One region of the Kitasatospora sp. NPDC089509 genome, then DNA from elsewhere that is predicted to be linked to it. Evidence: riboswitches for the same ligand, from Rfam matches in the RefSeq annotation. Region 1 holds a riboswitch; each other region holds the start of a gene.

What was found. A riboswitch is a leader RNA that binds a small molecule or an ion and turns the genes downstream of it on or off. The one in region 1 is predicted to bind thiamine pyrophosphate.
Region 2: it holds a riboswitch for thiamine pyrophosphate, as region 1 does, so the genes downstream of both, ACIP4P_RS12070 (purine-cytosine permease family protein) here and thiC (phosphomethylpyrimidine synthase ThiC) in region 1, are expected to answer to the same signal.
Region 3: it holds a riboswitch for thiamine pyrophosphate, as region 1 does, so the genes downstream of both, thiO (glycine oxidase ThiO) here and thiC (phosphomethylpyrimidine synthase ThiC) in region 1, are expected to answer to the same signal.

The regions. Positions count from the first base shown of each region.
Region 1 covers NZ_JBIVHS010000020.1:23,398-28,363, reverse strand. Annotated here, with positions in the region: gene ACIP4P_RS32080 (LysR family transcriptional regulator) at 1-659, opposite strand, end outside; gene ACIP4P_RS32075 (VOC family protein) at 795-1,199, shown strand; gene thiC (phosphomethylpyrimidine synthase ThiC) at 1,277-3,091, opposite strand; TPP riboswitch at 3,087-3,222, opposite strand; gene ACIP4P_RS32065 (DUF5326 family protein) at 3,439-3,639, opposite strand; gene tenA (thiaminase II) at 3,820-4,494, opposite strand; gene ACIP4P_RS32055 (cupin domain-containing protein) at 4,623-4,940, opposite strand.
Region 2 covers NZ_JBIVHS010000004.1:526,186-531,151, reverse strand. Annotated here, with positions in the region: gene ACIP4P_RS12085 (MerR family transcriptional regulator) at 1-100, opposite strand, end outside; tRNA gene ACIP4P_RS12080 (tRNA-Ser) at 228-315, opposite strand; gene ACIP4P_RS12075 (trypsin-like peptidase domain-containing protein) at 390-2,312, opposite strand; TPP riboswitch at 2,521-2,669, shown strand; gene ACIP4P_RS12070 (purine-cytosine permease family protein) at 2,662-4,068, shown strand; gene ACIP4P_RS12065 (glycerophosphodiester phosphodiesterase) at 4,171-4,966, shown strand, end outside.
Region 3 covers NZ_JBIVHS010000033.1:81,351-86,316, reverse strand. Annotated here, with positions in the region: gene pknB (Stk1 family PASTA domain-containing Ser/Thr kinase) at 1-160, opposite strand, end outside; gene ACIP4P_RS40630 (thiazole synthase) at 320-1,117, opposite strand; gene thiS (sulfur carrier protein ThiS) at 1,121-1,321, opposite strand; gene thiO (glycine oxidase ThiO) at 1,372-2,556, opposite strand; TPP riboswitch at 2,551-2,663, opposite strand; gene ACIP4P_RS40615 (NAD(P)/FAD-dependent oxidoreductase) at 2,761-3,957, shown strand; gene ACIP4P_RS40610 (Rv2175c family DNA-binding protein) at 3,991-4,356, shown strand; gene thiE (thiamine phosphate synthase) at 4,356-4,966, shown strand, end outside.

The DNA.
Region 1 (4,966 bases):
CCCTTGGGGACGGGCCGCCCCGAGGGGGTGCGGTCCGGGGTGCGGTCCCGCTTGAAGCCGACCGAGGTCACCGCCGGGTACTGCACCACCGGGTGGTCCGCCAGCACGTCGAGCGACACCGAGGCCTCGGCCGCCAGCGGGTGCCCGGCCGGGAGGGCCAGCACCCGGCGCTCGGTGAGCAGCACCGGGCCGACGGCCATGCCGTCGAAGGGGTAGGAGGCGACCAGGACGTCGATCGAGCCGTCCTCCAGGCTCGCACGGGAGTTGGACAGCTGCACCTCCCGCACGGCCACCCGGCAGTCCGGGTGCCGCTCGCCGAACAGCGCCACCACCTTGAGCAGCACGGGCGCCGTCCACTCCCCGAGGAACGCCACCCGCAGCTCCCCGGTCACCCCCCGCCCGGCGTCCACCGCCCGCCGCAGCGCCTCCGCCATCGCGGCCACCGCCGGCCCGAGGTCCGCCGCCAGCTGCCGCCCCACCGGGGTGGGCCGCACGGAACGGCTGGTGCGCTCGAACAGCGGTGCACCGATCCGGCGTTCGAGCTTCCGCACCACCTGGCTGACCCGGCCGGTGGTCAGGCCCAGCCGCTCGGCCGTCCGGCCGAAGTGCAGTTCCTCGGTCAGTGCGAGGAGGACCTCGACCTCCAGCCGCTCCAGCATGCCGCCCCCGTTCCCCGCCCGGCATCGTTTAGTCCGACTCAACGATCGTACGGCGATCAGCCGTTGAAGATCACTCCCGGCCGGAGGATCGTGGAACCCGTCCCCACCGAACCCTCACCACCGGAGCCGATCACCATGCGCGTCGTCGCCCTCGACCACCTGGTCCTCAACGTCGCCGACATCGAGCGGTCGCTCGCCTTCTACACCGGCCTGCTCGGCCTGGAGCCGGTCCGGGTCGACGAGTGGCGGGCCGGCCAGGTCTCCTTCCCCTCCGTCCGGGTCTCCCCCGGAACGATCATCGACCTCTTCCACCGCCCCCGCCACGAGTCCAACGTCGACCACATCTGCCTCACCGTCGAACCCCTCGACTGGCAGGAGGTCGTCGACTCCGGCGTCTTCACCGTCCTCGACGGCCCCGGCCCCCGCTACGGCGCCCGCGGCACCGCCACCTCCCTCTACGTCCAGGACCCGGACGGCAACACCGTCGAACTCCGCTGGTACCCCCAGGACGTCCCCGGCGCCACCGCAGCCACCGCCTGAGGCCGGAACCGACGAAGCGCCGCCCCCGGAGAAGCTCCGGGGACGGCGCTCAGGTGACCGTTATCCGGTGTCCGGCGTCAGTCGACCAGCGGGAGGTAGACCTTGTTGCCCTGGGCCGCGAACTCGGCGGACTTCTCCGCCATGCCGGCCAGGGCCTCGGCGTCGAAGTCGCTGGAGACGGCCGTGGAGCCGTCGCCGTGCTCGTCGCGGATCTTCTGGGAGATCTTCATCGAGCAGAACTTCGGGCCGCACATCGAGCAGAAGTGGGCCGTCTTGGCGGGTTCGGCGGGGAGGGTCTCGTCGTGGAAGTCGCGGGCGGTCTCCGGGTCGAGGGCCAGGTTGAACTGGTCCTCCCAGCGGAACTCGAACCGGGCGTCGGAGAGGGCGTCGTCCCAAGCCTGGGCGCCGGGGTGGCCCTTGGCGAGGTCGGCGGCGTGCGCGGCGATCTTGTAGGTGATCACGCCGGTCTTGACGTCGTCCCGGTTGGGCAGGCCCAGGTGCTCCTTGGGCGTGACGTAGCAGAGCATCGCGGTGCCCCACCAGGCGATCATCGCGGCGCCGATGCCCGAGGTGATGTGGTCGTAGCCGGGGGCGACGTCGGTGGTGAGCGGGCCGAGGGTGTAGAACGGCGCCTCGTCGCAGATCTCCTTCTGGAGATCCATGTTCTCCTTGATCTTGTGCATCGGGACGTGGCCCGGGCCCTCGATCATCACCTGGACGCCGCGCTCGCGGGCGATCCGGCCGAGCTCGCCGAGGGTCTGCAGCTCGGCGAACTGCGCCTCGTCGTTGGCGTCGGCGATGGAGCCGGGGCGCAGGCCGTCACCGAGCGAGAAGGTGACGTCGTAGGCCGCCAGGATGTCGCAGAGTTCCTCGAAGTTGGTGTAGAGGAAGTTCTCCTGGTGGTGCGCCAGGCACCAGGCGGCCATGATCGAGCCGCCGCGCGAGACGATGCCGGTCTTGCGGCGCGCGGTGAGCGGGACGTACCGCAGCAGCACGCCGGCGTGCACGGTCATGTAGTCGACGCCCTGCTCGCACTGCTCGATGATGGTGTCCCGGTAGACCTCCCAACTCAGCTCCTCGGCCTTGCCGTCCACCTTCTCCAGGGCCTGGTAGAGCGGCACGGTGCCGATCGGCACGGGGGAGTTGCGCAGGATCCACTCGCGGGTGGTGTGGATGTTGCGGCCGGTGGAGAGGTCCATGACGGTGTCGGCACCCCAGCGGGTGGCCCAGGTCATCTTCTCCACCTCCTCCTCGATCGAGGAGGTGACGGCGGAGTTGCCGATGTTGGCGTTGATCTTCACCAGGAAGTTGGTGCCGATGATGGCCGGCTCCACCTCGGGGTGGTTCACGTTCACCGGGATGACGGCCCGGCCGCGGGCCACCTCGTCCCGTACGAACTCCGGCTCCAGGCCCTCCCGGAGGGCCACGTACTCCATCTCCGGCGTCACCACGCCCCGCCTGGCGTAGGCGAGTTGGGTGACGGCGACACCGCCGCGACCGCGCAGCGGACGGCGCGGGCGGCCGGGGAAGACCGCGTCCAGGTTCCGCAGGTTCCCGCCGCGCGGCGAGGTGTGCTTGATGCCGTCGTCCTCGGGGCGCGCCTCGCGGCCGTCGTACTCCTCGACGTCGCCGCGCTGACGGATCCACGCGTCGCGCAGGGCGGGCAGGCCGCGCCGGACGTCGGGCTCGTACGCCGGGTCGGTGTACGGGCCGGAGGTGTCGTACAGCGGGACGGTCCGGCCGTTGGTGAGCTGCACCTCGCGGTACGGGACCCGCAGGTCGGGGCGGGATCCGTCGCGGTAGGCCTTGCGCCAGGCCGGCGTCGGGTAGCCGGTGCGCTCGCTGCTGGGGGCGCCCTGGGCAGACTGCGGCTGTGCTTCGAACGTGGTCATCTGACCTCATACTCCCTACGCCGGCATTACCCGGTCCAGGTTCCTGCGGTCGACGCAGCCGTCGGTCCGTCCGTCGACGGTCCGGTCAGCGTCCTCTCAGCCCGGTGCTCCGAGCTCCCGCGTCGCAGGCGGTGTTGCCTGCACATGACGCCCAACACGGTAGCGAGCCGATCGCCGCAGGTCCAGACGGTCCCCGGAACGGATCCGGCCGGGACGAGAGCGGGAGGAGACCGGGGCGGCGCCGGGGGGGCGACCGGGAAAAGGCCGAGGCCCGGCCCCCGCGAACGGGGTACCGGGCCTCCGGAGGTGCTCCGCGCGGAGTCCGACGTGCGGCGCGCGGAGCGGGGTCAGCTCTTGGCGGCCTTCTTCACCAGGATCACCACGGCGGCGGCGATGCCGACGACCACCAGCAGCTTGATCACGATGCTCAGCAGGGCGCCGACGACGCCGAAGACGAAGGCGATGATGTTCCAGGCCAGCACCAGGACCAGCACCGGGATGACGATGTTGCGCACCCAGGAGGGCAGCGACTTCCAGAGCTCAGCCATGTCGGTTCTCCTTCTCCCCTCGGGTCGGCTGCCGTCCGGTGGCCGCATCCCGCTTGCTTCGACACTTCGATCGTACGGGGGCGCAGACGCCGGAACGAGGGCCTGCGGCCCGGAGAGAACCCCTAGATCACCCCTATCCGCACCCCCGGGGGGACCCCCGAGAAACGGCGGGTGAACCGGTCAGACCGGCCAGCGCTCCCCGCGCCAGGCGGCGTCCCAGAACATCCACTCGTAGCGCGAGGTGGTCCCGAAGTGCTCGACCACCCTTCGCCGTTCGGCCGCCGAGAGCTCCTCGCCGATCCGGTCGGTGAGCGCCAGCACCCGGCGGACCACGGACTGGAAGGCCTCGTCTCCGTAGGTGCCGATCCACTTGGCGTACAGCGGGTCGGGGGAGCCCTGGGCGAGCAGGGCCTCGCCGACCCGGGCGTAGATCCAGTAGCAGGGCAGCACCGCGCCGAGCGCCTCGGCGAAGGACCCGCCGTAGACGGTGGCCAGCAGGTAGCTGGTGTAGGCCCGGGTGGTCGGCAGCACCGGCTCGGCGGCGGCCTCCGCGGCGGTGCCGCCGAAGGCGGTCAGGAACTCGGCGTGCATGCCCTGTTCGGCGGCGAGCGCGCCGACCGCGTCGTCCGCGAAGGCCCGGACGTCCGCCTCGCCGGGCGCCTTGGCGGCGCAGACGGCGAGTGCGCGGGCGTAGTCGCGCAGGTAGTGCGAGTCCTGGACGACGAAGTGGCGGAAGGCCTCGCGCGGCAGGGTGCCGTCGGTGAGGCCGCCGATGAAGGGGTGGGCGAGGATCTCGGCGTAGATCGGCTCGATCGACGCCCAGAGCTCGTCGGTGAGGCTGAGGCTACGGGTCATGCGAACGACCCTAGCCCGACCGGCCCCGGCACCCGCGTCCGGTCCTCCGTCGTCCGGCCCGCCCGGGTTCAGTCCGCCCGCGTCCGGTCCTCCGTCATCCGGCCCTCCGAGGCCCCGCTCTCCGGGGTTCAGTCCTCCGGCGGGGAGAACACCACCAGCACCCGCAGTTCCTCGGTGATGTGGTGGAACCGGTGCGGGGTGCCGGCCGGGACGTACACCACGCTGCCGCGCCCGACGGTCGCGGTCTCGGCGCCGACGGTCAGCTCGGCGCGACCGCTGATCACCTGGTAGATCTCGTCCTGGTCGTGCGCGGTCTGGGTGTCGGTGTCACCGGGGGAGAGCGCGTACAGCCCGGCGGACATCCGCGGTTCGCGCAGGAAGCGCAGGTAGGCGCCGTCGTTGGCCGCCCGCTCGGCGTCCAGTTCGTCCAGCCGGAACATCTTCACCGCTGTCGTCCTCCTCCGCGCGCTGC
Region 2 (4,966 bases), on a different contig from region 1:
GGTCGACCCGGGCGGGCCTGAGCAGCCCGATCGCGTCGTAGTGGTGCAGCATCCGCACCGACACCCGGCCGTGGCTGGCGAAGTCTCCGATGTTCAACATGGTGCTCCCACTCCACTGCCTCCCACGGTGTCAGGGTCAACCCCGCCCGGGAACCGCCCCGGGAAACACCGAAGGCGGGTGCCGAGTGGTCTCGGCACCCGCCTTGAGCAGGTGGTTCTCCTACCAGCGGAGAGCGTGGGATTCGAACCCACGGTGACGGGTCACGCCACGACAGTTTTCAAGACTGTTCCCTTAGGCCGCTCGGGCAGCTCTCCAGGCGGAGGTCAGCCTAACGGGTCCGGCGGGCTTCGGTGCACACGATTGCGTGCACCCGGGGGTCACCCGCGGGTCACTGGTCGCCGTCCCGCTGGCCGAGCGTGACCTTGGTGTTCATGGTCTGGCCGTTGCGGGTGTACTCGACGTCGACGGTCTCGCCCGGCTTGTGCGTCCAGATCCGGCTGACCAGGGCCGGGCCGTTCTCGATCGGGGCACCGCCGAGCTTGGTGATGACGTCGCCCGGCTTGAGGCCGGCCTTGTCGGCCGCGCCGCCGGGGGTGACGGCCGGCTGGCCCTGGACGTCCTTGGTCTGGATCTGCGCGCCGTCGCCCTTGTAGTCGTCGTTGCGCAGCACGTCGAGCTTGGCGTAGACCGGCTTGCCGGTCTTGATCAGGGTGTCGGCGACCCACTTGGCCTGGTTGATCGGGATGGCGAAGCCCAGGCCGATGCTGCCGGCCCGGCCGTTGGCGGAGGCGTTGGACTGGATCGCCGAGTTGATGCCGATCACCGCGCCGCTGGAGTCCAGCAGCGGGCCGCCGGAGTTGCCGGGGTTGATCGAGGCGTCGGTCTGCAGGGCGTTCATGTACGACGCCTGCGAGCCGGTGTCGTCGCCGGAGGCCACCGGACGGTCCTTGGCGCTGACGATGCCGCTGGTGACGGTGGACTCCAGGCCGTACGGGGCACCGATCGCCACGGTGGCGTCACCGACGTTGACCTTGTCGGAGTCGGCCAGCGGCAGCGGCGCCAGCTTGGCCTTCGGCGGGTTGTCGATCTTGACCACGGCGACGTCGTAGCCCTCGGCGTGGCCCAGCACCGAGGCGCTGTAGGAGGTGCCGTCGGCGAACTTGACGGTCAGTTTGCCGCCGCTGCCGGTCAGGGTCGGCGCGACCACGTGGTTGTTGGTGAGGATGTGGCCCTCGGTGTCGAAGACGAAGCCGGTGCCGGTGCCGGACTCGCCGTTGCCCTGCGCCTTGATGGTGACGACGCTGGGCAGCGCCTTCTGCGCGATGCTGGCGATCGAACCGGGGACGGGCTCGTTCTTCTGGGTGTTGCTGGCCTGGACGGTGGTGCTGCGGTGGTCGTCCGCCAGGCTGGGGCTGCCGGTGCGGTCGGTGGCGACCACGCCGATCGCGCCGCCCGCGACACCGGCGACCAGGGCGACGGCGGCGAGCAGGGCCACCAGGCCACCGCGCTTCTTGCGCGGGCCGCCGGGGCCGGTCGGACCGCCGGGGTACTCGGCCGGGTAGCCGAGCGGGCCGCCGGGACCGCCGGGGTAGCCCGCGCCGCCGGAGCCGGTCTCCTGGCCGCCCCAGCCGCCGAGCGGCTGGCCGGCGCCGAAGGGGTGGTGGGCGGGGCCGGCGGGCGCGCCGGGGGCCGGGGCGCCGTACGGCTCCTGCCCGTGGGCGGCCGGGGCGCCGTAGCCGTCCTGGGCACCGGCGGCGGGGACGCCGTGGGCCGGGGTCGCGTACGGGTTGGTGCCCGGGACGCCCGGCGCCAGGGCGGGCGCGGCCGGGGCGGCCGGAGCCGCGACCGGGGCGGGCGCGACCGGCGGCGCGGGCGGCAGCACCGGCGGCGGGGCGTCGATGTAACCGGTGACCGGGTCGACGGCGGGCTCCTCGACGGCCGGCGCGGCCGGGGCCTCCGGCGCGGGGACCTTGGTGAAGGCCATCGTGGGCTGGTGCCCGCCCTCGGCCGGAGCGGCCTCGACCTCGACGGGCTCGGCCACGACGGGCTCGGCGGCCGGCTCGGGCACCCGGCTGAACGCCATGGTCGGCTGGTGACCACCGTCGACGACGGGCTCCGCGTCCGCCGTCGGCCCGGCCACCGGCTCGGCGACGACGGGCTCCGCGGCCGGCTCCGGGACCCGGCTGAACGCCATGGTCGGCTTGTGACCGCCCTGAGCGGTGCCCTCGGACGCGGTAACGGCCGCCTCCGGCGCCCCCGCGGGCTGCTCCCCCTGCGGCCCGGCGGGCCCAACCTCGCGCTCGGTGCTCACGGACGACCTCCATAGCTGACAGAACCAAGGACCATAGTTTTTCGCACTGCCGATTCGATTGCCGTAAGGACCCCTCTGAAGAACTCATAAGAATCCTTAGGCGGCACCGACGACCGGGGCTCCCCACCCCCGCCCGGCGTCCCGCGATGCGGACCGCGCACCTGGTGGCCTTTGGCGTTCGTACCCGTGCCGGTTAGCCTGTCGCTCCAAACTGACACGCGGGAGCTTGGACCGACCAGGCTGAGAGTGCGCATGTCGACCGTACGCCAGGCGAGTGACCGGCGGACCGTCGAGGGGGCGCTGACCGCCGGAACCTGTCCGGGTAATGCCGGCGTAGGGAGTATCGGCCATGCCGCCTGCTTCGTCATCCTCTTCTCCGGGCGCGCCCGCGTCCAAGGATTTCCCGCCGGCCTCCGGCGCGACCGCGGTACTCGACTATCGGGTCGAGGCGCCGCTGGTGCTGGACACCGAGCCGCCGCGCACCCTGCGCTTCCGGGACCACTTCGCGCTCTGGATGAACCTCGGCGTCAGCCTGATCGGCTTCTCCACCGCGGCCACCGTGCTCGGCACGAAGGGCAGCGAGCTGTCGCTGGCCGCCGCGGTGACGGCGATCGTGACCGGTACCGCGGTCGGCACCGCGATGCTCGGCGTCGCCGCACTGATCGGCGCCCGGACCGGCGCCCCGGCGATGGCCAACCTGCGTGGCCTGTTCGGCACCCGGCTGTCCTACCTGCCGACGGTGCTGAACATCGTCCAGTGCATCGGCTGGGGCGTGTTCGAGCTGCTGACCATCGCGGCGGGCGCCCAGACCGTCGCCCACACCACCGGCTACCGCTGGCTGTTCGTGCTGCTCGCGGGCGCGCTCACCACCGCGCTGACGATCTGGCCGCTGGGCTCGATCGCAGTGCTGCGCCGCTTCGTGGCCGGGGCGGTCGCGGTCGCGATGGTGTACTTCACCGTCCAGCTGGGCCGACAGGGCGTGCCGGACCCGGGCGCGGGCAACTGGCACGGCTTCCTGGGCGCCACCGACGCGATGATCGCGGTGTCGATCTCCTTCGTCCCGATGGCCGCCGACTACACCCGGCACTCGCGCACCCCGCGCTCGGCGTTCTGGGGGAGCTTCTCCGGCTACACCGTCGCCCAGGTCTGGTGCTACGTGCTGGGCCTGATGGCGCTGCTGCAGTCCGACGGCGACCCGAGCCGGATCTTCGACTCCTTCCTGGGCGTCTGGGCCGGCTGGCTGTTCCTGCTGGTGCTGGTGCTGCGCGAGACCGACCAGTCCTTCGCCAACGTCTACTCGACCGCGATGTCGCTGCAGAACCTGCTGCCGCGGGTGGACCGCCGGGTGCTGAGCGGCGGCATCGGCGTGCTGACCACCGTGCTGGCCCTGCGGATCGACCGGTTCACCGACACCTACAGCAACTTCCTCGGCCTGATCGGCTCGGTGTTCGTGCCGCTGCTCGCCGTACTGGCGGTGGACTACTTCTTCGGCGCCGGCCGGCTCGGCTGGGACCTCTCCGAGCGGGCGCCGTCCCGCTGGCCGATGCTGCTGCCGTGGGTGCTGGGCTTCGCCGTCTACCAGTTCATCGCGCCGACCGCGGTGGCCGACTGGTGGGTGGACTTCTGGACCTCCGCCCAGCAGGCACTGCACTTCACCCCGCAGGAGTGGACCTCGGCCTCGCTGTTCGCCTTCCTGGTGCCGGCCCTGGCCACCTGGGCGCTCACCCCGCTGACCCGGCGCGCCGCCCGGGGCTGAGGCCCGGTGGGCCACGGGGCCGGGCCCTCCCGTCCGGGAGTCGGCCCGGCCCCGCAGGTTGGCGCCGTCTTCGCCCCCGCTTCACCTGCGCCCCCTATCGTTATGGCCGTGACCAGCCAAGACCCGTCCAAGCCGCGCACCGTGCCGTCCGTCCAGGTGATCGCCCACCGCGGTTCCTCCCACGCCCTGCCCGAGCACACCCTCGCGGCCTACCGGCGCGCGCTCGACGAGGGCGCGGACGCCGTCGAGTGCGACGTCCGGGTGACCGCCGACGGCCACCTGGTCTGCGTGCACGACCGCCGGATCGGCCGGGTCTCGAACGGTCGGGGCACCGTCTCCGCGATGACCCTGGCCGAGCTGGAGGCGTACGACTTCGGCGCGTGGAAGACCGGCCGGCCCAGCACCGACCCCGAGCTGCGCGGCGTGCTGCGACTGGAGCGGCTGCTGGAACTGGTGGTGGACTGCGGGCGCCCGGTCGACCTCGCGATCGAGACCAAGCACCCGGTGCGCTTCCGCGGCCGGGTCGAGGCCGAGCTGCTGCGGACGCTGGAGCGGTACAAGATCGGCACCGCCCCGGACGGCGAGCGCCCGTCCGCCCGGATCATGAGCTTCTCCTCGATCGCGCTGGACCGGGTGGCCGCCGCCGCGCCCGACTACCGCCGGGTGTTCCTGATCGAGCGGATGCTGCCGCTGCTCGGCCGGCTCCGTCCGGGCCGACCGCTGCCGGGCGGGGCGCGGATCGCCGGTCCGGGCATCGAGCTGATCAAGGCCAAGCCGCAGCTGGTGCCCCGGCTGCGCGAGCTGGGCCACGAGGTGCACGTGTGGACGGTGGACGAACCGGCCGACGTCGAACTCTGTCTGGAGCTCGGGGTGTCCGCGATCATCACCAACAAGCCGG
Region 3 (4,966 bases), on a different contig from region 1:
CGCCGGCCAGCTGGGGGTGCATCACCTTGAGGGCGACCACCCGGTCCAGCCGGGTGTCGGTGCCCTTGTAGACGGTGGACATCCCGCCGGTCGCGATCCGCTGCTCGACCCGGTACCGGTTGTCGAGCAGGGCGCCGATCAGGGGGTCGTGCAAGGCCATGTCCACCCGGCGAGTCTAGTGGGGCGCCCGGCCGCCGGTCCCGGCGGACACCGCTCCGGGACCGGCTTGTGACACGGCCTACACGGCCTACACGGCCTACACGGCCTACACGGCCTACACGGCCTACACGGCCTGCACGGGCTGTGCGGCCGGTGCGGGCTAGAAGGCCGGCCGCTCGCGGGAGTCCAGGTCGGCGCGGCCCGCCATCGCGGAGGAGGCCTCGGCGTGGAAGCGGCGCGGGATGCGGCCGGCCCGGTGGGCGAGCCGGCCCGCCTCGGCGGCGTGCCGCATCGCCTCGGCCATCAGCACCGGCTCCTGGGCCCGGGTCACCGCGGAGGCGAGCATCACCGCCGCGCAGCCCAGCTCCATCGCCAGCGCCACGTCGGAGGCGGTGCCGGCGCCCGCGTCCAGGATCACCGGGACGCCCGCGTCCTCGACGATCAGCTGGAAGTTGTGCGGGTTGCGGATGCCCAGGCCGGAGCCGATCGGCGAGCCCAGCGGCATGATCGCCGCGCAGCCGACGTCCTCCAGCTTGCGCGCCAGCACCGGGTCGTCGTTGGTGTACGGGAGCACCGTGAAGCCGTCGTCGACCAGCGTCTCGGCGGCGTCCAGCAGCTCGATCGGGTCCGGCAGCAGGGTCCGCTCGTCGGCGATCACCTCCAGCTTCACCCAGTCGGTGCCGAGCGCCTCGCGGGCCAGCCGGGCGGTCAGCACGGCCTCGCCGGCGGTGAAGCAGCCGGCCGTGTTGGGCAGTACCCGGATGCCGTTGCGGGTGAGCACGTCCAGGACGGAGCCCTGGGTGGTGGCGTCCACCCGGCGCATGGCCACGGTGGTCAGCTCGGTGCCGGAGGCGAGCAGGGCGCGCTCCAGTACCTCCAGGCTCGGTGCTCCGCCGGTGCCCATGATCAGCCGGGAGGAGAAGGTCGTCCCGGCGATGGTCAGCAGGTCGTCGGCCATGGCTCAGCCTCCCTGGACGGCGGTGAGGATCTCGATCCGGTCGCCGCTGTTCAGTGCCGTCGCGGGCCACGAACTGCGCGGCACCACGGCCTCGTTGAGGGCGGCGGCGACACCGCTGTGGGCGGTGCTGACGGTGGCCACCAGGGCCGCGAGGGTGGTGGCGGCGGGCACCAGGCGGGGCTCGCCGTTGACGGTCAGCTCGATCTCGGTCGTGTCGATCCCGGTCGTGTCGAGCTCGGGCGTGCGGATCTCGGTCATGCGGTGGCCTTCATCAGGGGGGATGCGGGGGAGAACCGGGTGGGCGTGAACGGCCTGGCCAGGTCGGGGACTTCACCGGTCGCCAGGTAGTCGGCGAGCAGGTCGGCGGTCACCGGGGTGAGCAGCACCCCGTTGCGGTAGTGGCCGGTCGCGGCGATCAGCCCGGGCAGTGCGGTCGGGCCCAGCAGCGGGGCGTTGTCCGGCGAGCCGGGGCGCAGTCCGGCGGCCGTCTCGGACAGCGGGAGTTCGGTGATCCCCGGGACCAACTCATGCGCGTCACGCAGGAGTTCGTACACCCCGCCGGCCGTGACGGTGGTGTCGTAGCCCTGCTCCTCGGTGGTCGCGCCGATCACCAGCTCGCCGTTCTCGCGCGGTACCAGGTACAGGTGTTGGCCGCGCACCACCGCGCGGACGTTGCGGGAGAGGAACGGCCGGTAGGCCTCGGGGATCCGCAGGCGCAGCACCTGCCCCTTCACCGGGCGCACCGCGGGCAGCACCCCCTCGGGCAGGCCGGGCAGCCGGTGGCTGTGCGGGCCGGCGGCGAGCACCACCTGCCCGGCGGTCAGCCGCTCCCCGGTGCTCAGCCGGGCTCCGGTCGCGCGGCCGTCCTCGACCAGCAGCTCGACGGCCTCGGCCCGGTGCAGCAGCACGCCGGCCCGTTCGCAGGCGGCGACCAGGGCCGTGAGCAGCCGGCGCGGGTCCACCTGGTGGTCGTCCGCGACGTGCAGGCCGCCGCGAACCCCCGGGGCGAGCATCGGCTCCAGCCGCCGGGCCTCCCGGCCGGTCAGCCAGGTCGAGTCCAGGCCCAGCCGCTGGTGGAAGGCGTGCAGTTCGCGCAGTTCCTCGCGGTCGTCGGAGTCCAGCGCGACGGCGATGGTGCCGCAGCGGCGGTAGCCTGTGTCCAGGCCGCCGCTCGCTTCGGTGAGCTCGGCGGCGAAGCCCTCGTACCGCCGGTTGGAGGCCACCCCGAGGTGCAGCAGCGGCTCTTCGCCGTACTGCAGCTCGGTGACCGGGGCGAGCATCCCGGCGGCGACCCCGGCCGCGCCCCCGCCGTGCCGGGGGTCGATCACGATCACGTTCCGCAGCCCGCGCTGGGCGGCGCGCCAGGCCACGGCGAGGCCGATGACGCCCCCGCCGATCACCAGTACGTCCGCGTGGCTGCCTGCTGACAAGCGTGACAAAGCTGCTCTTCTCCCTTCGCCGGTATGACCCGGATCAGGTTCGGACGGTCGCGGGCCGTGTCAGCCCGCCTCTCAGCCCGGTACGCCGGGCTCCCGTGTGGTGCACCCACCTTAACGCCGGGGGTCGGCCCGGCCGAAGGGCCGTGCGAGGGGTGGGACGGGCGGCCACCGGGGGCCACCGGGCCCGTGGGTACAGTGACGGGCGTGGCAGAGCTGAGCAGCGCAACGGAGCTGGTGGTCGTCGTCGGGGCCGGGCTGGCCGGGGCGCAGTGCGCCCTGAAGCTGCGCGAGGGCGGCTGGCCCGGGCGGATCCAGCTGGTCGGCGAGGAGGCGCACCCGCCGTACGACCGGCCGCCGCTCTCCAAGGACGTCCTGCTCGGCAAGGCCGACGCCACCACCCTGGACATCGACTACGACGGCCTCGGCATCGAGCTGCTGACCGGCCGCCGCGCCACCGGCCTCACCCCGGGCGTGCTGCACACCGACGGCGGCGACCTGCGGTACGACTCCCTGGTGATCGCCACCGGCGCCACCCCGCGCGCGCTGCCCGGGGCCGAGCGCGCCCACCTGCTGCACACCCTGGACGACGCGCTGGCGCTGCGCGCCCTGCTCCGCCCCGGCTTGCGGCTGGTGCTGGTCGGTGCGGGCTGGATCGGCGCGGAGGTGTCCACCGCCGCCCGGCAGGCCGGCTGCGCGGTGACCGTGGTCGAGGCCGGTCCGGCGCCGGTGCCCGGGGCGCTGCCGACCGAGGTCGGCTCGGCGATGGCGGCCTGGTACGCGGGGGCCGGGGTGGAACTGCGCTGCGGGGTCGGGGTGGCCGCGGTCGAGCCCGGGGCGGTGCTGCTGGCGGACGGCACCCGCCTGCCCGCCGACGAGGTGGTGGTCGGCGTCGGCGCCCGGCCCGCGACCGGCTGGCTGGCCGGTTCGGCCGTGGAGCTGGACGGCTCCGGCGCGGTGGTCGTGGACGGCCGGCTGCGCACCACCCTGCCCGGGGTGTTCGCGGCCGGGGACTGCGTCAGCTACCCGTCGGCCCGCTCCGGCGCCCGGCTGGCCGTCCAGCACTGGGACCACGCGCTGCAGTCGGGCGGGGCCGCGGCCGCCGCCGTGCTGGGCGCGGACGCGCCGTACGACCCGGTGCCGTACTTCTGGTCCGAGCAGTTCGGGCGGATGGTCCAGTACGCCGGCCGGCACGCGGCGGGCGACGAACTGCTGTGGCGCGGCAGCCCGCAGGACGCCGCCTGGTCGGTGCTCTGGCTGCGCGACGGGGCGCCGAGCGCGCTGCTGGCCGTGGACCGGCCGCGCGACCTCACCCAGGGCCGGAAGCTGATCGAGCGCGGCGCGGTGCTCGACCGGGCCCTCGCCGCGGACCCCGCGGTGCCGCTCAAGGGGGCCACCGCTTAGCGCCGGGCGGTGCCGAGGTGGCAGTCTGGTGGCGTGAGCGAGATCGAAAGCAAGATTGAAGCCCTGGTCACCGAGTGGGTGTACCTCCCCGACATCTCCGAGCAGTGGGGGGTGCTGGTCACCGAGGTCCGCAACATGGTCAAGAAGGGCGAGCTGATCGCCGTCCGGCGCGGCCCGAACAAGTCGCTGCAGGTCCCGGCGGCGTTCATCGACGGCCCGGGCCTGGTCAAGCACCTGCCCGGCACCCTGACCGTGCTGCGCGACTGCGGGTACAACGACGTGGAGATCCTGGAGTGGCTCTTCACCGAGGACCCGTCGCTGCCCGGCAGCCCGATCCAGGCACTGCGGGAGAACCGCGGCACCGAGGTCAAGCGCCGCGCCCAGGCGATGCTGATCTGATGGCGGCGGACACGCTGCGCGCCCGGCTGGCCGACGCCCGGCTCTACCTGTGCACCGACGCCAGGCGCGAGCAGGGCGATCTGGCCGAGTTCCTGGACGCGGCGCTGGCCGGAGGGGTGGACATCGTCCAGCTCCGGGACAAGGGCCTGGAGGCCCGGCAGGAGCTGGCGGCCCTGGAGGTCTTCGCCGACGCCTGCCGCCGACACGGCAAGCTGCTGGCGGTCAACGACCGCGCCGACGTCGCCCACGCGGCCCGGCCGGACGTGCTGCACCTCGGCCAGGACGACCTGCCGGTGCCCGCCGCCCGGGCGATCCTCGGCGAGGACGTGCTGATCGGACGCTCCTGCCACGCCGAGTCCGAGGTGGACGCGGCCGTCGCCGAGCCGGGTGTCGACTACTTCTGCACCGGCCCGGTCTGGCCGACCCCGACCAAGCCGGGCCGCCACGCGCCGGGCCTCGACCTGGTCTCGTACGCGGCGAAGCAGGCCACCGACCGGCCGTGGTTCGCGATCGGCGGGATCGACCTCGGCAACCTGGACGAGGTGCTGGCCGCCGGCGCCCGGCGGATCGTGGTGGTCCGGGCGATCACCGCGGCCGAGGACCCGCGGGC